Regions from separate parts of the Nocardiopsis sinuspersici genome, predicted to be linked through region 2. Evidence: riboswitches for the same ligand, from Rfam matches in the RefSeq annotation. Region 2 holds a riboswitch; each other region holds the start of a gene.
What was found. A riboswitch is a leader RNA that binds a small molecule or an ion and turns the genes downstream of it on or off. The one in region 2 is predicted to bind thiamine pyrophosphate.

Region 1 (7,895 bases), 2.9 Mb from region 2:
AGACCTCCTCGTCCGGGACGACCTCGTCCACCAGCCCGATCTCACGGGCCTCGTCCGCCTTCACGTGGCGGCCGCTGAAGATCATCTCCTTGGCCCGAGGCGCTCCCACGAGGCGGGGCAGGCGCTGGGTGCCGCCCGCGCCGGGGATCACGCCGAGCTGGATCTCGGGCACGCCCAGCCTCGCCCCCGCGCCCGCGACCCGGAAGTCGGCGGCCAGCGCCAGTTCCAGGCCGCCGCCCAGCGCGTATCCGGTGACGGCCGCCACGACCGGCTTGGGAACGCGCGCCACCAGGGTCAGCGCGCCCTGCAGGTTGCGCGCGTACTCGCGCATCTCGGCTGCGGTGCGGTCCGCCATCTCCTTGATGTCGGCGCCCGCGACGAACACGCGCTCGCCGCCGTAGACCACCACGGCGCGCACGTCCGGGTCGGTGGACACCTGCTTCGCGGCGTCGGCGATCTCGGCCGTCATCGCGGCGTTGAGCGCGTTCACCTTCGGTCTGTCCAGCCTGATCACGGCCACACCCGGGTGGTCCGGGTCGGTCTCCACGCGAACGAACTCGCCCACGATCCCCACCTCTTCCATTCGACGTCGGTGTCCTGAACTGCCTACCACCAGGTTCAGGAGAAGAGCAGCACCAGGGTGCCCAGCCGGGCGGACAGCGTGTACGCCGCCACCAGGAGCAGGGCCGCGCCCGCGAGCAGCAGCGTGTCCGCCCGGCGCCAGCGGCTCCGCCTGGCCCGCGTGCGCGGCCCGGTGCCGAACGCGCGGGCGTCCATCGCCGTGGCCAGCAGCGTCCCGGTGCGGATGGACCGCACCAGCAGGGCGAACAGGCGGCCGAAGAACAGCGTGACCATCCGCACGGGGTTGCGTCCGGCCTCCAGCCCGCGCGCCCGCCGCGCCAGTGTGATGGTGCGCCACTGGTCGGCCAGCAGCGGGACGAGGCGCAGTGCCGCCAGCACGCCCATGGCGGGCCGCTCGGGCACCCGCAGCCGCTGCACCAGCCCGTCGGACATCTCCGTCGGGTCGCTGCTCACGGCCGCGATCAGGCCCGGCAGGGCGATGGCCAGCAGGCGCACCGCAGCGCCCAGGGCCCCCTCCGCGCCGTGCTCGCCGTACAGGTAGTTGACCAGGCCGTTGGAGAGCCCCATGAGCAGGAAGGGGCCGCCCAGGACGAGCAGGGTGCGCCGGTCGATCCCGCTGAACGGCAGGAGCAGCAGGGCCCCCGCCAGCACCACGCCGCCGGTCACGGCGTCCACGGCCGGGACCAGGCCGAGGCCCAGGAGCAGGGCGGCGAGCAGCTTGGCGGCGGGGTTGAGCCCGACGAGCCAGTAACGGAACCCGCCGTCCTCCGGCGCGTCCAGGGTCAGCGTGTCCCCGCCCGGGGTCCGCCGGTCGTCCGCGGTCCGCCGGTCACCCACGGGTCCTCCTCACTCCCGCGCCGCCCCGCGCGGCGACGGGCTCGGCCGCTCCCGGCTCCGGGACTGCGGCCTCGTACACGGCGCGGCCGTCGGCCACGCGCACCCGCGCGTCCGCCAGGTGCCGCAGCAGCAGGCCGTCGTGGGTGGCCATGACCACGGCCCTCCCCTCGGCCCGCAGGGCTCCCAGCAGCTCCACCAGCTCGGTCCACGTACGGGTGTCCTGGCCGAAGGTCGGCTCGTCCAGCACGAGCACGTCGGGCGCGTGCGAGGGGCCGGAGCTGAGCGCCGTGGCCACCGACAGTCGCCGCTTCTCCCCGCCCGAGAGCGTGTAGGGGTGCACGTCGGCCAGACGGGTCAGGCGCAGCCGCTCCATCAGCTCGTCCACCCAGGCGTCGGTCTCGGCCGCACCCATCCCGGCGCGCAGCGGGGCGAACCGCAGCTCGTCGCGGACGGTGGTGGTGACGAACTGGTCCTCGGCGTGCTGGAAGACCGTGCCCACGTGCCGGGCCAGCCTCCGGGCGGGCCAGCGCGCGAGGGGGCGCCGGTCGGCCCCGGCCAGCGGCCCGCGCGGCAGCACCTGTCCCCGGTGGGGCCTGGACAGCCCGGCCAGCATGGTCAGCAGCGTGGACTTGCCCGCACCGTTGGGGCCGGTCAGGGCGGTCGCGGTCCCGGCGGACACGGTGGCGTCCACGCCGTCGAGCACCACGCGCCGGGGCGCGGAGCGCACACCCAGTTGGAAGGGGGTGCGCGCGGCCACGTCCACGGCCTCCAGCAGGGCTCCTCCCCCGGGCGCCGGAGGCAGTTCGGGGGAGGGCTCGTTCCCGGGCACCCACACCCCCTGTGCGGCCAGTGAGCGCCCGTGCCCGGCGAACACGGCGGCCGGGTCCCCGTCGGCGACCACGCCGCCGCCGGGCTCCACGACCACGACCCGGTCCACCAGGCCGACCACCTCGGCCACGCGGTGCTCGACGAGCACCATGGTCGCCTCGGTCTCGGCGAGCAGGCGTGCGAGCACGCCGCGCACCAGCGCGGCCCCCGCCGGGTCGAGGTTGGCGGTGGGCTCGTCGAGCAGCAGCAGGCGGGGGCGCATGGCCAGCGCCCCGGCGATCACCAGGCGCTGCTTCTCCCCTCCCGACAGCGCGCCGGTGGAGTGGCGCGGCCCGTACGGAAAGCCCACGGCGTCCAGGGCCTCGTGCACCCGGGGCCAGATCAGCCCGGGCTCCATCCCCAGGTTCTCCGGGCCGAAGGCCACGTCGTCGCCCGCGCGCGCCATCACCAGCTGCGTCTCGGGGTCCTGGCTGACCAGGCCGACCGCGCCCCGCCCCCGGTCGGCGGGCTCGCCGTCCACGAGCAGGCTGCCCTCCTGGTCGCCGCTGATCGCGCCGTCCGGGCCGGTCAGACCGGCCAGCGAGTGGAGCAGGGTCGACTTGCCCGCCCCGGAGGCGCCGAGAAGCAGCACGCGCTCACCGGGTTCGACGACCAGGTCCACGCCGCGCAGGGCGTGCTCCCCGCGCCCGGAGTGCCGCCAGCCCCAGCCGGACAGCTCCACGCGCGCGCCGGGACGGGCGGTCCGCCCGTTCGTCCGCGCCACGGGTCAGCCCTTCGCCGACGGGAAGGGCGCCAGGGCCCCGGACCTGGCCAGGGCGGTGGTGAGGAGGCGTGCGCCCACGCCCGCGATGACGGCGGCGCTGATCACCACGATGACGCCGTACACGATCTGGAAGTGCAGCGGCCAGGTGACGTTGTAGGCGATGTTGTCCCGGATGGCGGGGGAGACGCCCGCGACCGCCGCGGCGAGCACGGCCACGCCCATGCCCCACCGCCGGTAGCCGAAGGCGAGGAAGACCAGCTCGGGCAGGATGCCCTGGAGGGTTCCGTCGAGGATGACCATGATCCCCCACTGGGTGCCCAGGACCGCGGACACCGAGGCGGCGGCGACCGAGGTGAGCAGGGCGGCTCCGGGCTTGCGGATGATCAGGCCGCCGAGCACGCCGGAGATCAGCCACATGCCGTAGACGACGGCCTGCGCGGGCGGGAATCCCACGAACAGCGGGGTCGTGACCGACCAGACGATGTTCCAGAGCCAGAAGACGACGCCGACCGCGACGCCGATGACGGCGGCCACGACGATGTCGACGGTGCGCCAGCTCCGCAGCCGGCCGAGGACGTCCTGCCGGAAACCGGTCCTCGCGGTGCTGTTCCTCTTCATGTCCTGCTGTCCCTTCGTCGGGGGATGACGAGGGGCCATGTGGCCAAGAGCGGCACCGACGGAGTGTGCCACGCGCGGCCGGAGTACTGCCGGTGCGCGGGAGCACGCCACCGGTGACGGGTTCCTACGACTTCCTTCGCTGGCATGACCCAGATCAGGTGTGTAAGGGTCTGCGGCCGGGTGCCGCACTCTCAGCGCTCACGCGCTCCCCTGTCGGTTCTTCCTCCAGTATGGGGCACAAAGGAGGATCGTGGGGTTTTTCGCCCCCACGATCCTCGTCTTTTCCCGGACGACCCGGTCCCGCGGCGGCTCCGTGAGGGCGTCAGGCGTCGCCGCCGTCGCCGGATCCGGACGGCCTGCCGGGTGAGGGATCGCCGAAGGTCTTCGGTGACGGCGCGAAGTCCTCCTCCGGAAGCTCGTCCACGGCCTCCTCCATGGTGGCCTGCCAGATCGGGCCGGGCAGCGTGGCGCCGTAGACCATGCCGTAGTAGCGGTCGCCGATCTTCACGTTCTGGAGCGGGTGCTGCTCGCCGCCGCGGATGTCGCCGACCGCCACGGTCCCGACCAGGTTCGGGGTGTACCCCGCGAACCACGCGTAGGCCGCGCTGTCGGTGGTACCGGTCTTGGCCGCGGCCGGGCGCCCGATCCCCAGGCCGTTGGTGGTGCCGCCCTTGAAGGTCTGCTGGAGCAGGTGGCTGACGCCGTCGGCGACCTTGGTCTCGATCACCTTCTCGCAGTCGGGCTTCACCTCGACCTTCCTGCCGTCCTCTCCCTCGAACCTGATCGAGGTCACCGGGGTCGGCTCGCAGTGGGTGCCCCGGGAGGCGAAGGTGGCGTAGGCGCCGGCCAGGGTCAGCGGGGAGACCTCCTGGTCGCCCAGGGTGAAGGAGTTCCACACACCCAGTTCCGCGCCGTCCGCGCGGTGGATGCCCAGCTTCTCGGCCATCTGCGCGGTCTCGCACAGGCCGACGCGCTCCTGCAACTGGGCGAAGTAGGTGTTCACCGACCCCTTGGTCCCGCTGACCATGTTGTGCGTGCCCCCGCTGCTCTCACCGGCGTTGCTCACGTTCCACGTGGCCATCCTGCCGCCCTCGCAGTTCCTCATCCCGCTGACCGACGTGCTCTCGGGCGAGTTGAAGCTGGTGCCGTACCCGAGGCCGGCGTCCAGGGCGGCGGCCAGGGTGAACGGCTTGAACGTCGATCCCGCCTGGTAGCCGTGGGAGCCGCCGTCGTCCTTGTCCACGGCCAGGTTGATCGAGGTGTTGCCCGGTTCCTCGTCGAAGCCGTAGCTCATGTTCTGGGCCATCGCCCGCACCCGTCCGGTACCGGGCTCCACCAGCACCTCGGCGGCGAACTTGGTGGACTCGTCCCCGGGGACGTACTTCTTGATCGCCTTCTCCGCGGCCTTCTGCATGTCGGTGTCGAGCGTGGTGCGGACGGTGATACCGCCCCTCTCGAGTATCTTGTCGCGCTCCTCCTGGGTGTCGGCGAGCGCGTCGGAGTCCCTCAGCCAGTGCATGACGTAGTCGCAGAAGAACGGCTGCTCGCTGTGGAAGCAGCTGCCGCCGCGCGGGGTCACGTCCACCTTCAGCTCTTGGGCCTTGTACTTCTCCGCCTCCTGCGCCTCCAGGTACCCGGTGTCGACCATCCGGTCCAGCACCATGTTGCGGCGCTTCGTGGCGGCTTCGGGGCGGGTGATCGGGTCGTAGTACGACGGGGCCCGCACCATTCCCGCGAGCGTGGCGGCCTGCGCGGGATCCAGTTCCGAGGCCGGTACGGAGAAGTAGCGCCGCGCGGCGATCTCGATGCCGTACGCGTTCTGACCGAAGTAGGCGAGGTTGAGGTAGCCCTCCATGATCTCGTCCTTGGTGAGCCGCTCCTCGATGTCGACGGCGTAGCGCAGTTCCTGGACCTTGCGCCCCAGGGTCTGCGCGGTGGCGTCCTCCACCTCCTCCTCGCCGTCGGCCTGCTCGATGAGCAGGTTCTTCACGTACTGCTGGGTGATGGTGGACCCGCCCTGGGTGTTGCCCATGGCGGTGCGGACCGCGGCGCGGAACGTGCCGCGCAGGTCCAGTCCGCCGTGCTCGTAGAAGCGCTCGTCCTCGATCGCCATGAGCGCCGCCGGCGCCCAGGGGCTCATCTCGTCCAGGGGCACCACGTCGCGCTCGCGTTCGGCGACCTCCGCGATCGGGTCGCCGTCCGCGTCGGTGAGCAGGACCCGCTCTGCCAGGGGTTGTATCTCCAGGTTTCCGGACATGTCCATGAAGGCCGCCGCCGAGTCCCTGGCCACCAGCCCGGCTCCACCCACCCACGGCATGACCAGTGCCGCCGACAGCAGCCCGGCGACCGCGCTCGTCCCCGTCAGACGCAGGAGCACGTCCTTCCTCGTCCCGCCCGGGACCGGTTCCGCCAGTCTCCCGCGCAGAACCGCGACCCGCCGGCTCACTCCCGGTACCGCGGCCCACCGCTTCGGGACCGCCTTCCGCAGCCCTGCGCGCGGGGAGGCGGTGCGCTCCCTTCCCCGCGAGGCCCGGTTTCGCCGCCATCCGCGCGGCGGGCGCTGGTTCGGCTCCGTCACATCGCCCCCCTACGGCCGTGTACCTCCCGGCCCGCGGACCACACGGGCAGGGTCGTCCACAGACCACGCTCGCATAAGGGGTGCAAAGGGCAAACCGTCAAAACGGGCGTGTCACCGAAAAGCTTCCCCAATCACCAGCAAAGGACCTCAGAACGAACATGTTTCATCAACAGTCACAAAGCAGACGCAGCACAAGCCCGGCACCGAGAGAGGAGAGCGTTTTCCGGAGGGATTCGCCGACCGGGGACGGCCCGCACCGGGGCGAGCACCGCGCCGACGGCCATTCGGCCGCGCCCGGGTGTCCGGAATACGGCCACGCGCTCCGGAGGTGCATTCGGACATCCCTACCCACCGCTCCACACCGCCCAACATGACCGATCAGTTTTTCGGCATTTCCCCATAACCCAGCGGAAAACAACCACAGAGACCCCTGAATCAGGTGTGGCCTTATGACCGCTTTGAGAGGTTTACCCAGGTGAAACCCGGAAAATACTCACTCTTAGCACACACGGCAAGTGTGATGAGGATCACACAAATTATTCGGCCCGGCCACTCCGCCAAACCCCGCAAGAGGGCAGACGATAGACAGCGGAGAGCACCGAAGCCGTAATCCGGACAGTTTCAGTTCCGGACACTTCGTTGACTCCACCTCGCCTTGGATTAGTCCCCGGTTATTTCCGCCTGCCGAAAATCGGCACGCTTCCATAACGCCCAAATCATGACAATTACGGTGTAGCCAGTGATCGGACGCCTGCCCATACTCGACATCTCTCCAGACAACGACCTAGGCCCGGTGAAAGCCGTCCCCGGAGAACGTTTCACCGTGGGAGCCACGGTGATCCGCGAGGGCCACGACTCCCTCGCCGCGGGCGTCGTCGTCTACTCGTCCCGGGGACGCCGCGAAAGCCTCGTCCCCATGCGCGAGCGCGCGCCCGGCACCGACCGGTACGAGGCCGAGATCAGCCTCCCCTCCGAGGGAGGGTGGTCGTTCGCGATCGAGTCGTGGACCGACCCCTTCGCCACCTGGCACCGCACCGCCCGGGTCAAGCTCCCCCTGGACCAGGACACCGGCCTCGTCCTGGAGGAGGGCGCCCGGCTGCTCGCGCGCGCCGGTCGCCGTGTTCCCCGCAAACCCGTGCTCACCAGGGCCGCCGAGGTCCTGCGCGACCCCTCGCGGCCCCCGATGGAGCGCCTCGCCGCGGCGCTCACCCCGCGGGTCCTCGACGAGATGGAACGGGCTCCCCTCCGCGAACTGGTCACCAGGTCCCGGCGTACCCGCGTGGTCGTCCACCGCGAGCGCGCGCTGTTCGGCTCCTGGTACGAGTTCTTCCCCCGCTCGGAGGGTGCCCAGACCGGTACCGCCCCCGGCCAGGAGCGCTCGGGCACCTTCGCCACCGCCGCCAAGCGCCTGCCCGCCATCGCCGACATGGGCTTCGACGTGGTCTACCTGCCGCCCGTCCACCCGGTCGGCACCAGCCACCGCAAGGGCGCCGACAACGCCCTGACCGCCGGCCCCGGCGAGCCCGGATCGGTGTGGGCCATCGGGTCGGCCGACGGGGGCCACGACGCCGTCCACCCCGACCTCGGCACCCTCGCCGACTTCGACTCCTTCGTCGCCGAGGCCCACGAGCACGGCCTGGAGATCGCCCTGGACCTGGCCCTCCAGTGCTCGCCCGACCACCCGTGGGT
Region 2 (7,895 bases):
TGGGCGACGTAGACGGTCGCCATCCCGCCTCCGGCGATCCTGGACTCGACGAAGTAGCGTCGGTCCAGGGTGGTGCCTACGAGCGGGTCGGAAGTCGTCATGTCCACGGCGGAGTAGTGTCCTTGCTGCGGGGAGCGCGGGCTGTCGCGGCCGGTGGCGCGTACCCGACACCGGGTGTCGAACCGACACGATAGCGGAAGCCCGCGCGGAGTCTGCCCCGCGGTTCACGGTCGCGTCGCCCCGCTCCACCGTTGGTGGGGATGCTCGCGCCTGGGTCGTCTTCGTGCGCGCGCTGCCCTCGCGGCCGGGGCGCACACCTTTTCCACGGTAGGGGACGGGGCCAAACGCCCCGGGCGTGAACCACCCGCCTCACGCCGCACTCGGCGGGGCGGCCCTGACCACGGTCGACGCCCTCGCGGACCGGGCCGACGGCGCTCCGTTCCCCTCCCGTCGGGGTCGGAAGGGGCACAGAACGCCACATCGGTTTCAGGAATCACTTTGATCTCATCGGCCACATGCGTGTGTCCGTGAGAGTGTCCCAACTCTCGTCGGTCTCCCCGGCCTGCTCCCGGCCGCCGCGCTAGTCGATCCCGGGGGAGGACGCCTGGGCGTGGCGGCGCACCGGGATGCGCCCGGCCAGCCGGGCGCCGCGGCCCGCGCGAACGGCGTCGCGCATCGCCGCGGCCATCCGTACCGGCTCCTGGGCCCGGGTCACGGCCGTGGCCAGCAGCACCGCGTCGCAGCCCAGTTCCATCGCCAGGGCCGCGTCGCTCGCGGTGCCGATCCCGGCGTCCACGATCACCGGCACGCCGGCCTGCTCCACGATCAGCTCCAGGTTGTGCGGGTTGCGGATGCCCAGCCCGGACCCGATCGGCGCGGCCAGCGGCATCACCGCCGCACAGCCCAGCTGTTCCAGGCGCCGGGCCAGCACCGGGTCGTCGTTGGTGTAGGGCAGGACGACGAAGCCCTCGTCCACCAGTTGCTCGGCGGCCTCCAACAGCTCCACGGGGTCGGGCAGCAGCGTGTGCTCGTCCGCCACCACCTCCAGCTTCACCCAGTCGGTGCCCAGCGCCTCACGGCCCAGCCGGGCGGTGCGTACGGCGTCGGCCGCGGTGAAGCACCCGGCGGTGTTGGGCAGCGCCCGGATCTTGTTGCGGGTGAGGATGTCCCACACCGATCCCTGGGTGGCGGGGGAGACCCGGCGCATCGCCACGGTGGTCAACTCGGTGCCGGAGGTGACCAGGGCCTCCTCCAGGACCTCCAGGGAGGGAGCCCCTCCGGTGCCGGTGATCAGCCGGGAACCGAAGGCGGTCCCCGCGATCACGAGCGGGTCGTCGGCGCGGGCGGTGTACTCGGCCATGCTCAGCCTCCCTGTACTGCGGTGAGGACGTCCACGCGGTCACCCGCGCCCAGCGCGTTGTCGGACCACGCGGCGCGGCGCACCACCTCGTCGTTGACGGCCACGGCGATACCGCCGGGGATCTCACCGTTCGCGGCGGCGGTCAGGTCGCGCACGACCGCCTCCACCGTGGTGTCGTCGGTAACCTCGCGGCGGTCGCCGTTGATGATCAGTTCCACTGCTACTCCCACTGCTTCCGCTTCGTCGTGCCCCCGCCGCCGAACACCCGGTCCGCGGCGAAGCGCTGGGCGTACTCCGGCAGGACGCCGGTGGTCAGTGCCCGGGCCATGACCTCGCCGGTGACCGGGGTCAGCAGCACCCCGTGCCGGAAGTGCCCGGCGGCCAGGTGCAGCCCCGGTACCCGGGTGGGGCCCAGCAGGGGCTCGTTGTCGGGTGAGCCCGGGCGCAGGCCCACACAGGTCTCGGTGATCTCCAGCTCACTCACCCCGGGGACGAGTTCGCGTGCGTCCCGGAGCACCTGCCACAGCCCCCCGGCGGTGAGCGAGGTGTCGTGGCCCAGCTCCTCCTGGGTGGCGCCGATGACCACCTCGCCGTCGGCGCGCGGCACCAGGTAGGTCGGAAAGCCCCTGACGAGTCCGCGGACCGTCCGGCCGACGATCGGCGGCTCACCGGCGGGCACCCGGGCGCGCAGCAGCTGGCCCTTGACCGGGCGCAGCGGCGGGACCACCGGCTCGGGGACCCCGACCGCGTCGCCCCAGCAGCCCGCGGCCAGGACCGCCTGGTCGGCGGGCAGCAGCCGACCGTCGTCCAGGCGCACGCCCAGCCGGGTGCCGTCCGGGCCGGGGGCGAGGACCTCCTCGGCCCGCCCGGCGATCTCGGTGACGCCCGCGCGCTCGCCCGCCACGGCCAGGGCGCGCAGCAGCCGCCGCGGGTCCACGGAGTGGTCGTCGGGGGCCAGGAGGCCGCCGCGCACGGACGGGGCCAGCATCGGCTCCAGGCGTCGGCACCCGCGGCTGGTCAGGCGTTCGGTGGCGATGCCCAGGCGCTGGTGGAGTTCGTGCAGTTCGGTGAGGACGGCCAGGTCGTCGCGGTCGAAGGCGACCAGGAGCGTGCCGGTGGCGCGGTGGCCCACGCCGAGGCCGCTGGCCTCCTCCAGTTCGGTGACGAAGTCGGCGTACATGGCAGCGGAGCGGACCCCCAGCTCCATGAGGGGCTCCTCGCCGAACACCGCCTCGGTGGCGGGGGTGAGCATGCCCGCCGCGACGGTGGAGGCGGCGCGGGCCCCGGCCGGGTCGGCCACGGGGTCGGGTTCGACCAGGGTGACGGACAGCCCCCGTTGGGCGGCGCGCCAGGCGGTGACACGCCCGACGAGGCCGCCGCCGACCACGACGACGCCGCGGTCGCCGGCACGTCCGTCGGTGGGGTGCCCCATGGGGGAGCGGGGGGTGTTCGAAGTGCGCACGGCGCTGGTCTCCCCTCCCTTCGCCGGCATGATCCGGATCAGGTTCGTGCGGTCGGAGGCTGCCAGCCTCCCTCTCAGCCGGGTATCACCCGGCTCCCGCGGGATGTGTGGGTCCGTCCCCATTCTAGGGCGTGTCCGCCGAACACGCCCTGGGGCCTCCGCCGGAGCGGGAAACGGGCGGATTCCGAGCCGAGAGCCGTCTCATCCGCGCCACAGGTGCACCGCACGTGCGGGGATGTGGCAGATTGGTGCCGTGACACAAAGCGACATGGACATCGACGCACTGGTCGGCGAGTGGCTGACCCTCAAGGAGGCGGCCCAGCCGCTGGGCGTGAGCCCGAACCGGATCAAGACACTGATCCGTGAGAACCGACTGATGGGCGTGGTCCGCGGAGGTGAGCTGTCCATCCCCGCCGCGTTCGTCGACGGCCACGACCTGGTCAAGGGACTGCCGGGCACGGTGATGCTGCTCAGCGACGCGGGGTTCTCCACCGAGGAGGCCCTGCGCTGGCTGTTCACACCCGACGACTCCCTGCCGGGCACGCCCATCCAGGCCATGCGTGAGAACCGGGGCACCGAGGTGCGCCGCCGCGCGCAGAGCATGGCCTTCTAGTTCGCGTGCCCGCGGGCCCGCCCGTCACCCTCCACCATCCTCGACGGTCGGCCTCCGGCCGTGGTTCCTCACGAAGGGCTCGGGGCGCCAAGGACCGGGGTTCTTCGGCGTCGCCCACGCCTGAGGCCCGTGCCCACGCCGTCGCCCGCCGCGATCCTCAGCGGACGCCTACGGCGCAGCACCCGTCGCGGCCCGGCTCCTCCCGTGGAACCCGCCCCCCGCACACGGTTCGGACCGGAATCTGCGGGGGGCGCGCCGTCGCGCTCCCTCCCCTTGGGCCCGCCCGGCTCAGGGCCTAAGGTGAGCGGTGTGAGGACCAGCCACGGAACCAGCCTGCGCAAGCGCCTGGACACATCCCTTCTGTACCTGTGCACCGACGCCCGGACCGGGCGGGGCGATCTCGCCGAGTTCGCCGACGCCGCCCTGGCCGGGGGAGTGGACATCATCCAGCTCCGGGACAAGGGCCTGGAGGCCCGGGAGGAGATCGCGGCCCTGGAGGTGATGCAGGATGCCTGCGAGCGGCACGGCGCCCTGCTCGCGGTCAACGACCGCGCCGACATCGCCCGCGCCGTGCGCGCCGACGTCCTCCATCTGGGCCAGCGCGACCTGCCCGTCCCCATGGCCCGCGACATCATCGGCGCCGATCCCCTCATCGGCCGCTCCAACAACGACGCCGACGCCGCGGCCGCCTCCGCCGAGGACCCCGGCAGCGACTACTTCTGTGTCGGCCCCACCTGGGCCACGCCCACCAAGCCGGGCCGCCCGGCCGCCGGGCTGGACCTGGTGAGGCGGGCCGCGGCCCTGGGCGCCGACCGCCCCTGGTTCGCCATCGGCGGGATCGACGCCGACAACATCGACCAGGTGCTGGACGCCGGTGCCCGCAGGGTCGTGGTCGTGCGCGCGATCACGGAGGCGCCGGACCCCCGGGCCGCCGCCGCGGAGCTGCGCCGGCGCCTGACCGCCAGGACACCCGGACAGGGCTGAGGCACGGGCGCCCGGCCCCGGTTCAGGACACCAGCAGGACCTTGCCGAGGACCGTGCGCCCCTCCAGCGCGGCGTGCGCCCGGCTCGCCTGCTCCAGCGGCAGGGCCAGCCCTACGTGCGGGGTGATCTCGCCCCGGCGGGTCAGCTCCAGCATGTACCGCAGGGCGCTTCGCCTGTCGTCGGGGTCCTGTGCCTGCAGGTCGAACAGGCCCAGTACCTCGACACCGCGGCGCCCGGCCTCCTCGGTGTCCACCTCTGAGAAGCGGCCCCCCGCCGTTCCGTAGCCGATGAAGCGTCCGCCGTCGGCCACGGCCCCGAAGGCCGCCTCGCCCAGGGCGCTCCCAGCGCCGTCCAGGACGACGTCGACCCCGGTGCCCCCGGTGAGCTCGAGAACCCGCTTCTCCCAGCCCGGCCGGGAGTAGTCCACGGCCTCGTGCGCGCCCAGCTCACGGGCGAGCGCCAGTTTGGCCTCTCCCCGGGCCGCGGCGAGGACCCGTGCTCCGGCCGCACGGGCCAGTTGGACGGCCAGGCTGCCCGCCCCGCCGGTGGCGGCGGCGACCAGGACGGTGCTGCCGGGGCCGAAGGCCGCGGCCCGCTCCAGCGCCAGCGCGGTCGGCCCGTCGTGCAGCAGTGCCAGCGCCGCCTTCGGGTCCACCCCCTCGGGCACCCTGACCAGTGCCGACTCCGGAACGGCGGCCCGCTCGGCGTATCCGTCCACGGGCAGGGTGGTACGCCCCTCCGACGCGTCCGTGTGCCCGGTGTCGGTGACCACCAGGGCGTCCGTCCAGCCCGGGTCCACGTCCTCACCGAGCGCGGCCACCCGCCCGACCACTCCCGCGCCGGGGACGTAGGGGGGAGACACGGGGAAGTACTCCCCTCCCCAGCCGCTCCGGACCAGGGTGTCCAGATACATGACGTTGGACGCCCCGACCTCCACCAGTACCCGTCCGGGCCCCACCTCGGGTTCGGACACCTCCCGGGCCACCAGGACCTCGGGACCGCCGAATCCGTCCACCACCACCGCGCGCATCTCTTCTCCTCCGTGTCCGCCTCGCCGACACCGCACATCCTTCTTCCTCAACAATGCTTGAGGTCAATGCCGCCGTGGAGAAAGCCGGCGGCGCAGCGGCCCGCAGGCGGTGGAACCGCCGCGCGCGGGGCACGGCGGTGGCGGGGTGGCGGCCCGGGGTCAGACCGCGACGTGTGACAGGGCACTGGGATGGCGCCGGAGGAAGCCCTCGATGGACTGGGCCGGGTGTCCGGTCAGCTCGGGGACGGTGGGCGCGACCACGTCCAGTTCCCCGGAGGCGATCGCCTCGTACGACGACACCCATCCCTCGACGGCCCAGTCGGGGGCGCCGCCGCCGCGGCGCGACTCCAGCGCCTCCTCGCGGGTCTCGGGCACGTACCGGACCGGGCGGCCGGTGAGCGTGCTCAGCCTGTCCACCGCCGCGCCCAGGGACAGGGCCTCAGGGCCGGTGACGTCGTAGGTGGCGTTGTCGGAGCTGAGCGTGGTCATCGGGTCGGTCAGCACCGCCGTGGCCACGTCCGCCACGTCGTCCCGCGAGACCCACGCGACCCTGCCCTCGCCGGCCGGGCCGCGCACCACGCCGCCGTGGTCCACCCAGTCCGGCAGCAGGTCCAGGTACAGGCTGGGCCTCAGGAACGTGTGCCGCACCCCGGTCGACCGGATGTGCGCCTCGGTGAAGAAGTGGGTGCGCGCGAACGTGAACGTCGCCGCCGGGCCCGCCCGCAGGAAGGACAGGTAGACGATCCGGGAGACCCCGGCCTTGATCGCGCCGTCCACCGCGCTCAGGTGGACGTCGACCCGGTCCTCGGACTCGGTCGCCGAGACCAGGAACAGCGTGTCCACCCCCCGGCACGCCCGTTCGAAGGCCTCCGTGTCCTCGTAGGCCGCCATCGCCGCGCTGCTGCCGGGATACTCCGGGGCGCGGTTGATGTCACGTACGATGAGCCGCTGGGACATCCCCAGCCTCGCGATCCGGGCGGCGACCCGCCCGCCCAGCGCCCCGGTCGCCCCGGTCACCCCTATGGTGTGGTTTGTCATGTGATCGTCGCCCATGACACTCCATCCTGCGTTACGAGGGCGTGCCGGGCACTCACCGGCACGCCCCTTTTTCACGCCTTCGGATCACGGCCGCCGACCGGGCCCTCCTCCGGCTCCCGCGCGCCTCCCGCGACCGGTCCGCGGTAGGCCAGGCGGCGCAGCAGCACCTCGGCCGGCCCGCGCCTGCCCGCCCGCTCCAGCGCATGGGCCGCCACCACCGTCACCAGCCACACGCCGACCGCGAACAGGAACATCGACCACGACGTCAGGTGGGCCCCCACCCCCAGGCCCCAGGCCGCCAGGACCGGCGCGCACAGCACCGACTGGGCCAGGTAGGCCGACAGGGAGCGCTTGCCGGTCGCGGCCAGCGCCTCCACCACCGGGCCGGATCCGCGCCCGCGCTCCTGGAGCCGGCGCGCCGCCAGGGCGATCAGCGACACGTACCCGAGCCCGCAGGCCAGACCGGTCACCATGTGCGGCATGCTCAGCATGCTCGCCTGCGTGGGGGACAGTTCCCAGACCCCGACCTGGGCCAGGGCCGAGGGCAGTCCGCCCAGCCAGCCGACGGTGACGCCGGCGAACGCGGTCAGGCGCAGGAGCGCCAGGTTGTTCCCCGGCTCCTCCAGGATCCGGTGGCGCGCCGCCCAGTAGCCGAGCAGGATCGCCGTGGGCACGGCCAGGCCCAGCAGGCCCTGGCCCAGGACGACGAGCGGCCACGCCGTCAGACGGCCCAGCGCGGCGCCCCACAACGAGGGTTCGCCGATGTTGGCGGCCAGTTGTTCGAGGCCGGGCGCCGGGGATGCGGCGCCGTCGGCGGGGGTGAACGCCAGCCCCACCAGGCTGAACGCCGACAGCAGCAGCATCAGCCCGGTGATCGCGCCGGCCCACACCAGCAGCGTCCTGTCCGCGCGCCGGAGGAACAGCCAGCCCAGCACCAGCCCCGCCAGGCCGTAGGCACCCAGGACGTCGCCCATCCACAGCAGCAGGGCGTGCACGAAGCCGAACACGAGCAGCCACAGGTTGCGGCGGCGCAGCAGCGCGTCCACGTCCCGCGCACTGGTGCCCGCGGCCTCCTGGCGCCGGGCCAGCTGCACCATGCCGTAGCCGAAGAGGAAGGCGAACATCGGATAGCTGCGCGAGTCCACCGCCATGACGGTGAAGAACTGCGCGACGGCGTCCAGAGCGCCCGCGGGTTCCGGGTGGGCGCTCATCCCGCTCATGGGGACCGCCCACAGGTACCAGGCCGTGTTCGCGATCGCGATGAACAGCAGCATGGACCCGCGTGCCAGGTCGGGGGCGAGCGCCCGCTCACCCGCCCCGGCCGGTCCGCGTGCAACGGCGTGCCCAGGCATGGAAGGCCTTCCGGTCGAGATATGTCTTCTTTTGATTCAACCGGAGGCGGTTGCCG
Region 3 (7,895 bases), 2.5 Mb from region 2:
GTGCTCCACCGAGGGGCGGGTCCCCGCGGCCATCCGCCGCCGCACCTCGCGGTTGTGCGCCAGCCGTCCCACCGCCACCCGCAGCTCGCGTACCGAGTCCGGGGCGTACAGCAGCCCGTTGTGCTCGGGAACCACCAGGTCCAGCGGCCCGCCCGCGGCCGGAGCCACCACCGGGACCCCCGAGGCCAGGGCCTCCTGGACGGACTGGCAGAAGGTCTCGTCGGCGCCGGTGTGCACGAACACGTCCATGGACGCGTACAGGCGGGCCAGGTCCCCGCCGGTGCGCTGACCGGTGAACACCGCGTCGGGCAGGCGCCGCCGCAGACGGGCGCGCTCGGGACCGTCACCCACCACGACCAGCCTGATGCCGCGCAGCCGCGCCACGTGCGCCAGCAGGTCCACCCGCTTGTCCCTGGCCAGCCGTCCCACATAACCCACGATCGCCTCCCCGTTCGGAGCGAGCCGGCGCCGCAGCTCCCCGTCGCGGCGTGCGGGATCGAAGAGGCGGGTGTCCACCCCGCGCCGCCACAGGTCCAGCCGCGGGAACCCCCGGGCGGACAGCGCCTCCATGGTGGCCGAGGACGGCACCAGCGTGCGGTCCACGGCCGCGTGGGTGCGCCGCAGCAGCGACCAGAGGGCCTCCCCGCCGGGCACGCGGTGGCGACCGGCGAAACCCGGCAGGTCGGTCTGGAACACGGCCACGGTCGGCAGCGCCCACCTGCGTGCGGTCTCCACGGCCGCCGAGCCGAACAGGGCGGGCGAGGCCAGGTGCAGGACGTCGGGGGAGAAGGAGCGGATCGCCGCGGTCATCGTGCGCCGGGCGGGCAGCCCCACGGGGAAGTCCCGGTAGAAGGGCAGGGGCATGGAGGGCATGCGGACCACAGGGAAGCCCGCGTAGGAGGAGGGGCCGGGTCCGGGGGCCAGCACCAGGACCTCGTGGCCCCGTGCGGCCAGCAGATCGACGACACGACACACGGAGTTGGTCACCCCGTTGACCTGCGGAAGGAAGGATTCTGTCACGATGGCCACGCGGAGTGGTCCGCGCGTCTCGGTCGGGGACATGCGAGTGGCTCCCAACGCCGGGGGGACGGCTGCCTCCGACGTTAGGCTCGGGGGGTGAATCCCGGTCGGGGCGTGGGAGAACCGCGTCCGAAGACCGGGCGTGGACCGACCGAGCGGGCGGTGACGGCGCTCCGGCGCCAGTGTTGCCGCCGGGTGATCCGCCGATGGCTATGATCGGCTGACGCAATCGACGTGCTCTCTAAGGAGTCATACGGTGACCCTCACCGAATGGGCGGAAGTGGTCAGAAGAGAACTGGATCTGACCGGTACGGAGCCGTTCCGGAAAGCGGACGTCGATCGGGTCCTGGACCTGGCGAGGGACGCCGCCCACTCCGTGGCCCGGCCCGCGGCGCCCCTGACCACCTATCTCCTCGGCGTGGCGGTGGGGCGGGGAGCGGACCCCGACGAGGCCGCGGCCGTCCTCAGCAGGCTCGCCCTGGCCCAGGACGACGAGGGCGGTGTCTGAGCGCGCGCACGCGGGAGAAGACGCGTGCGCACACGAAGAAACCGGCATGTGGAACAGGCGTGATTCGTTCGTTACGCGTCGGTGCGATTCTTTGCCGGTATCGCCAGGCCTCCACCAGTGCCGACGCGATCGCAAGGGTGCCCGAACTCCCCGCACCGAGACACCGGCGGCCCCGTCCCCACCCACTCACCGATAGGGAGATCCCCTGTGGACCAACTCCTCGAAATGGCTGGCATCGTCAGCAGCATCATCTGGGGACCCTTCGTCCTCATCCCGCTGCTGGCCGGTGTCGGGCTGTTCCTCACGATCCGACTGCGCCTGCTCCAGCTCTTCCGCCTGCCGCACGCGCTGTGGCTCGCCTTCGTCCGCCGGAAGGAGGACGAGTCCGTCGAGGGCGACATCTCCCACTACCAGGCCCTGAGCACCGCCCTCGCCGCCACCGTCGGCGTCGGCAACATCGGTGGTGCCGCGCTCGCCATCGGCACGGGCGGCCCCGGCGCGCTGTTCTGGATGTGGATCGTCGCCCTTCTCGGCATGGCCACCAAGTACAGCGAGGCCCTCCTGGGCGTGAAGTTCCGCCGCACCAACGACAGGGGCGAGCAGAGCGGCGGACCGATGTACTACCTCAAGTACGGGATCCGCGGCGGTCTGGGCACCACCCTGGGCGTGGCCTTCGCGGTCTTCGGCTCCATCGCCGCCTTCGGTATCGGCAACGGCACGCAGTCCAACACCGTCTCCCAGCAGATCACCAGCGTCACCCCGCTCGCCCCGTGGATGGTCGGCCTGATCCTGATGCTGCTCGCGGGAGCCGTCATCCTCGGCGGTATCAAGAGCATCGGCCGGGTCGCCTCCGCGCTCGTGCCGCTCATGATCGTCCTCTACGTCGGCATCTGCCTGGTCATCCTGGCCGTCAACTGGGACGCCATCCTGCCGGCGCTCCAGCTCGTGGTGACCGACGCCTTCACCGGCACGTCCGCGGCGGGCGGCTTCGCCGGCGCGGGCTTCATGCTCGCCATCCAGCAGGGCTTCGCCCGCGGCATCTTCTCCAACGAGTCGGGCCTGGGCACCGGCGCCATCGCCGCCGCCGCGGCCAGGACCAGGCAGCCGGTCCGCCAGGCCATGGTCTCGATGACCCAGACCTTCATCGACACCATCATCGTGGTCACCATGACCTGCCTGGTCATCATCGTCACCGGCGCCTGGAGCGCCGCCAACAGCGATGACGGCTCGCTGATGACCTCCTACGCGATCACCGAGGGCCTGGGTTCGATCAGCCCCGCGCTCGCCCCGGCCGGCGCCTACGTCGTGGCCATCGCGGTCGCCGTGTTCGCCTTCACCACCCTGCTCGGATGGGCCTACTACGGCGAGCGGTGCGTGGAGTTCCTGGGCGGCAGCCGCATGATCACCCCCTACCGCCTGGTGTTCATCGCGGTCATCTTCATCGGTGCGGTGGCCAGCCTGGACTCCGTGTGGCTGTTCAGCGACATCGCCAACGGACTGATGGCGCTGCCCAACCTCATCGGGCTCCTGCTGCTGTCCCCGATCGTCGTGGCCGAGACGCGCAAGTTCTTCGACCACCCGGACTGGAGGGACCCGAGCAAGGTCATGGAGGACGTGAGCAAGACGTGAGCGGATAGCCCACCGCGCACGAGGAGGGGGGACCGGCACGGAGCCGGTCCCCCCTCGTGTCGTCGCGCGGCCGCCGGAGGCGGCGCCCGCTACCACCAGGCGTGGAAGTGGTGGACCGGGCCCTGGCCGCCGCCCGCGTCGATCTCGTCGGCGCGCCGGATCGCCTCGGTCAGGTAGGCCTTGGCGTCCCCGACGGCCGCGGCCACGTCCGGGCGCTGCGGCAGCAGGGCCGCGATCGAGGAGGACAGGGTGCACCCGGTGCCGTGCGTGTTGCGGGTGGCCACCCTCGGGGCGCGGAACTCGACCGGGTCGGAGCCCCGGGAGGCCAGGACGTCGACGCTCTCCCCGCCGGACAGGTGACCGCCCTTGAGCAGGACCCGGCGCGGCCCCAGTTCCAGCAGCCGCGCGGCCTGGGCGCGCATCGTCGCCAGGTCGGCGGCCTCGGGCTCCTCCAGCAGGTCGGCGGCCTCGGGCAGGTTCGGGGTGATCAGGTCCGCGCGGGGCAGCAGCTCACTCCGCAGCGCCTCGACGGCGGAGGACTCCAGCAGCCGGTCACCGCTCTTGGCGACCATCACCGGGTCCACCACCACGTTCGGAAGCGCGTGGCGCCCGATCGCCTCGGCCACCGCCTCGGTGACCTCGGAGGTGCCCAGCATGCCCACCTTGACCGCGTGCACGGTGGCGTCGGCGAAGAGGGTGTCCATCTGGTGGGCGACGAACTCGGCCGGGACCGGGTGGACCCCGGTGACACCGCGTGTGGACTGGGCGGTCAGCGCGGTGACCACGGTCATCCCGAAGGTCCCGTGCGCGGAGAAGGCCTTGAGGTCGGCCTGGATCCCCGCGCCCCCGCTGGGGTCGCTGCCGGCGACGGACACGATGTTGTACGCGCTCATGGGCGTTCCTTCGCTAGTGCTAACTAGGGCAGGTTCGACGGGTGTGCTCTCAGCCGGGACGGTGTCCCGGCACCCCGCGCCGTGGGGGCCGCCGCTGCGGCCCCCACCTCGGTATGCGTCTGTGGGTGTTCTCCAGGGAGGGTATCCCGAGGGCGTGCGCCGCCCGGAGCCGGGGCGCTCCCCCGGGCCCTCAGGTGGAGGTGTCCTCGGAACGGCGGGCCCTGGCCAGCTTACGGAGGCGGGCGAGGACGAACCACAGCACCAGCAGGCCGGTGACCGCGATCACGAGATTGCTGATGATGCCGCTCCACTGGAGCAGGACGGGCTCGATGGCCGGCCCGAAGGCGAAGCCGAGACCGATCCAGATCGTGTTCCACACCGCGGAACCGACGACCGTGTACACGGAGAACCGGAACAGCGGCATCCGCTCGATCCCGGCGGGGATGGAGACGAAGCTGCGCACCACGGGCACGCACCGGCCCAGGAGGACCGCGAGGCCGCCGAACCGGGCGAAGAAGCGCTCGGCCTTGTGGAAGTCCTCGATCTCCAGCAGCGGAGTCCTCCGGACCAGCCGCGCCGTGCGGTCACGGCCCAGGAGCGCGCCGGCGGCGTAGAAGCCCCACGCGCCGAGCAGGCCGCCGACCGTCGCCCACAGGATGGCGAGCCACACGTTCATCTCCCCGGAGTAGGCGAGGAAACCAGCACCGGGCAGGACCGCCTCGCTGGGCACCGGGGGGAAGAACGTCTCGATGAACAGGGCCACGCCCACGCCCGGCTCGCCCAGGGTGTCCATCAGGTTCAGGATCCACCCGATGAAGCCCTCGTACTGGTGGGCCGACCCCTCCGCCGCAGGGGCCGCCGTCCACGGATTCGTCGCCATGAGGCCGTCTTTCCCGTTCTCAGACGCGGGTGGGCACCTGGTGGTGCTCGGTCTCCACATCCTGGCCGCGCTTGCGGCGCTCCCACACGATGGCCGCCGTCACCACGGCGAAGCCGACCACCATGAACACCACCGTGACCGGGACTTCGGTGGGAGTCAGGATGACGCGCTCCTCGGTCTGCCAGGGCCACAGGGCGCGCAGCGAACCGGCCATCAGACCGGTGAGCACGACCAGGGTCAGGTGGTGGAAGTTCTCCAGCAGGTACTGCAGGATCTTCACGAACACCGACAGGCCCGTGAGCGCGCCCAGCGCGAACACCGCCAGGTAGGCGACGTCCATGTCGCCGACCGCGCTGATCGTGGGCTCGTACAGGCCCAGGGTGAGCAGGATGAACGAACCGGACAGGCCCGGCAGGACGAGCGCGCAGATGGCCACGGACGCGGCGAGGAAGACCACCACCGGGTGGGTGGGCAGGTTCGCGCCGGGCAGGCCGGTGAGGAGGAACGCGCCGGCGGCGAACACCAGGGCGACGAGGTAGTGCCAGGCCCGCCACTTCCTGCCCGCGCCGGTGTAGGGAATCCACAGGCATGCCAGGACCAGGCCGAAGAACAGCGCGTACGCGTACTGGGAGTAGGACTCGACCAGCGGGGCGAGCAGGATGGCGGCCAGGCCGAGGAAGACCACCATGCCGACCAGGGCGGGGATCAGCACGCTCCAGTCCACCTGGCGGAACTGCTCCCGGGCCCGTTCCCTGCCGCGGCCGCGCGGGACGTCGGTGACGTAGCGCTTGATGCCGCTGACCATGTGGCCCGCGCCGCCGATGAGCTTGTCGTAGAGGCCGACGATCAGGGCGACCGTGCCGCCGCTGATGCCGGGCAGGGCCTCGGAGGCTCCCACCGCGCCGCCGCGCACCGCGTTGAAGATGTAGCTGCCTACTGACTTTGGCATCTGGGTTGTTGGGCGCCGCACGGGCCGGAACCCGGGCGAGGGCGCCGTCCTCCGTCCTAGTGGTGCCACCGCACGCGCACTGTGTGCACGGGTGGAGGGTGGGTCAGGGGTTGTCCATGTGATCCACGGTCCCGACCGGACACGCGATGGGGTCCGCCGACACCGGCCGGACGCACCGACCAGGCCGGGGCGGGGGAGAAGAGACCGTGAGGCCCGGAACCAGGAGTCGTCAGTCTAGCGGTGGCGGGACGGGCGGGGAGTGGTCCGGAAGGCGCCGAACCCCTGTTTCGGCTGGGTAAGAGCATATTGACGCTGTGCCCGAAATGAAGGACTCCCTACCGCCGGGGTGTGGAGTTCCGCAGCGGAGGGGTGCGCGGCCCCGCAGCCTGGGGCTTCGCGGCCCCGGGGCGCGGAACCCGGGATCGCGCCGCCCGAGGCCGCGCCGCCCGAGGTCGTGCGGTCCGGGTCAGCAAGGCCGTCCCGGGACCGGGCCCCTCAGCGCGCGAGCGGGTCCGGCCCGACCGGGTCGGGAGCCGCCGTGTCGACCCGTGCGACCGACGCCGCCCACCGGTAGTCCTGCTTGCCGACCGCCGTACGACGGACCCGGTCCACGAAGTGCACGGTCCGCGGCACCTTGAACCCCGCCAGCCGCACACGGCAGTACGCGCGCAGTTCGGCCTGCTCCAGCCGCGCGCCCGGAGCCAGCGAGACCAGCGCGGTCACCCGCTGCCCGAGCCGCTCGTCGGGGGCGGGCACCACGATGGCGTCCTCCACCGCGGGGTGGGCCTTCAGCGCGGCCTCCACCTCCTCCGGGTAGACCTTCTCCCCGGCGGTGTTGATGACCACGCTGCCCCGGCCCAGAAGCACGATCGAGCCGTCCGCAGCCCGGGTCCCGAAGTCGCCCGACAGTGCCCAGCGGCGGCCCTCGCCGTCGGTGGGGAAGGTGCGTGCGGTGGCCAGGGGGTCGTTGTAGTAGCCCAGCGGGATCCGGCCGGTGCGCGCGATCCGCCCCACCTCGGGGGAACCCGGCGGCAGCGGGCGCAGGGAGTCGTCCAGCACCGCGATGCTGCCGCCCATGGTGAAGCTGCGGTTGTCGGAGGCACCGGACAGGACCTCGGCCCCCTCCCGGCCGCCGTCCCGCTCGGCTCCGGTCGCCGATCCGCACACGCCCGTCTCCGAACCCCCGTAGGAGTCGGCCAGGGCCACGTCCTCGCGCCAGGCGTGCCACAGCGCGCGCACCGCCGGGGTGAGCGGGGTGCCGCCGGAGCGCACCGAGCTCAGCTCGGGGCACAGCCCGGGCTCGGTGAGCAGGTGGCGGGCCAGGGGACGGGCCATGGCGTCGCCCACGAGCTGCACGGTGTGCACGCCCTCCCGGTGCGCCGTCTCCAGCACCCGGTCCGGCTGGAAGCTGCGGTCGGTGTACAGCACCACCCGCTTGCCGCACAGCAGCATGCTCAGCGCGTTCCACTGCCCGGCCGCGTGCATCAGCGGCCCCAGCACCAGCATGCGCTGGGGGAAGCAGCGGGTGGCGCGCTCGGCGGACTCCTGCGGGGTCCGGGCGCGCGGCGCACCCGGTGCCCGGCGCTCCAGCGCGGCGCGGAAGATGTCCACCTGCCGCCACAGGACCCCCTTGGGGTAGCCCGTGGTGCCGCCGGTGTAGAGCAGGTAGTGGTCCTCGCCGCTGGTGGGCGGCAGCACCGCGTCCTCGGGAGCCGAGGCCAGGGCCTGCTCGTAGTCGGTCCCCTCGGCCTCGCGCGCGGAGCCGTCCGCGAGGAGCAGCACGTGCCGGAGCCGGGGCAGGTCGGAGCGGACCACGGCGACCGTCGGGGCCAGGGAGTCCTCGACGACGAGTGCGACCGCGTGCGAGTCGGCCAGGACGTGCCGCAGTTCGCCCGCGACGTAGCGGTAGTTGACGTTGACCGGGACCGCTCCCGCGCGCAGGATCCCCAGGAAGGACTCCACCCACTCGGTGCGGTTGAAGGCCAGGACCGCGACGTGCTCGCCCCGGCCCACGCC

Region 1: another riboswitch for thiamine pyrophosphate. It lies ahead of NOSIN_RS01325 (ECF transporter S component); the one in region 2 lies ahead of thiO (glycine oxidase ThiO).
Region 3: another riboswitch for thiamine pyrophosphate. It lies ahead of thiD (bifunctional hydroxymethylpyrimidine kinase/phosphomethylpyrimidine kinase); the one in region 2 lies ahead of thiO (glycine oxidase ThiO).

Annotation. Positions count from the first base shown of each region.
Region 1 is NZ_MCOK01000001.1:300,565-308,459, reverse strand. It holds gene NOSIN_RS01340 (enoyl-CoA hydratase/isomerase family protein) at 1-583, opposite strand, end outside; gene NOSIN_RS01335 (energy-coupling factor transporter transmembrane component T family protein) at 619-1,419, opposite strand; gene NOSIN_RS01330 (ABC transporter ATP-binding protein) at 1,412-3,010, opposite strand; gene NOSIN_RS01325 (ECF transporter S component) at 3,014-3,628, opposite strand; TPP riboswitch at 3,743-3,850, opposite strand; gene NOSIN_RS01320 (transglycosylase domain-containing protein) at 3,951-6,206, opposite strand; gene NOSIN_RS01315 (alpha-1,4-glucan--maltose-1-phosphate maltosyltransferase) at 6,946-7,895, shown strand, end outside.
Region 2 is NZ_MCOK01000001.1:3,175,402-3,183,296, reverse strand. It holds gene pknB (Stk1 family PASTA domain-containing Ser/Thr kinase) at 1-107, opposite strand, end outside; gene NOSIN_RS13665 (thiazole synthase) at 581-1,360, opposite strand; gene thiS (sulfur carrier protein ThiS) at 1,363-1,578, opposite strand; gene thiO (glycine oxidase ThiO) at 1,581-2,852, opposite strand; TPP riboswitch at 2,821-2,932, opposite strand; gene NOSIN_RS13650 (helix-turn-helix domain-containing protein) at 3,058-3,435, shown strand; gene thiE (thiamine phosphate synthase) at 3,745-4,419, shown strand; gene NOSIN_RS13640 (zinc-binding dehydrogenase) at 4,442-5,449, opposite strand; gene NOSIN_RS13635 (SDR family oxidoreductase) at 5,609-6,502, opposite strand; gene NOSIN_RS13630 (DUF418 domain-containing protein) at 6,559-7,839, opposite strand.
Region 3 is NZ_MCOK01000001.1:701,009-708,903, forward strand. It holds gene NOSIN_RS02985 (glycosyltransferase family 4 protein) at 1-1,020, opposite strand, end outside; gene NOSIN_RS02990 (DUF6457 domain-containing protein) at 1,277-1,528, shown strand; gene NOSIN_RS02995 (alanine/glycine:cation symporter family protein) at 1,736-3,157, shown strand; gene thiD (bifunctional hydroxymethylpyrimidine kinase/phosphomethylpyrimidine kinase) at 3,247-4,050, opposite strand; TPP riboswitch at 4,039-4,137, opposite strand; gene NOSIN_RS03005 (DedA family protein) at 4,241-4,930, opposite strand; gene NOSIN_RS03010 (DUF368 domain-containing protein) at 4,950-5,879, opposite strand; gene NOSIN_RS03015 (acyl-CoA synthetase) at 6,375-7,895, opposite strand, start outside.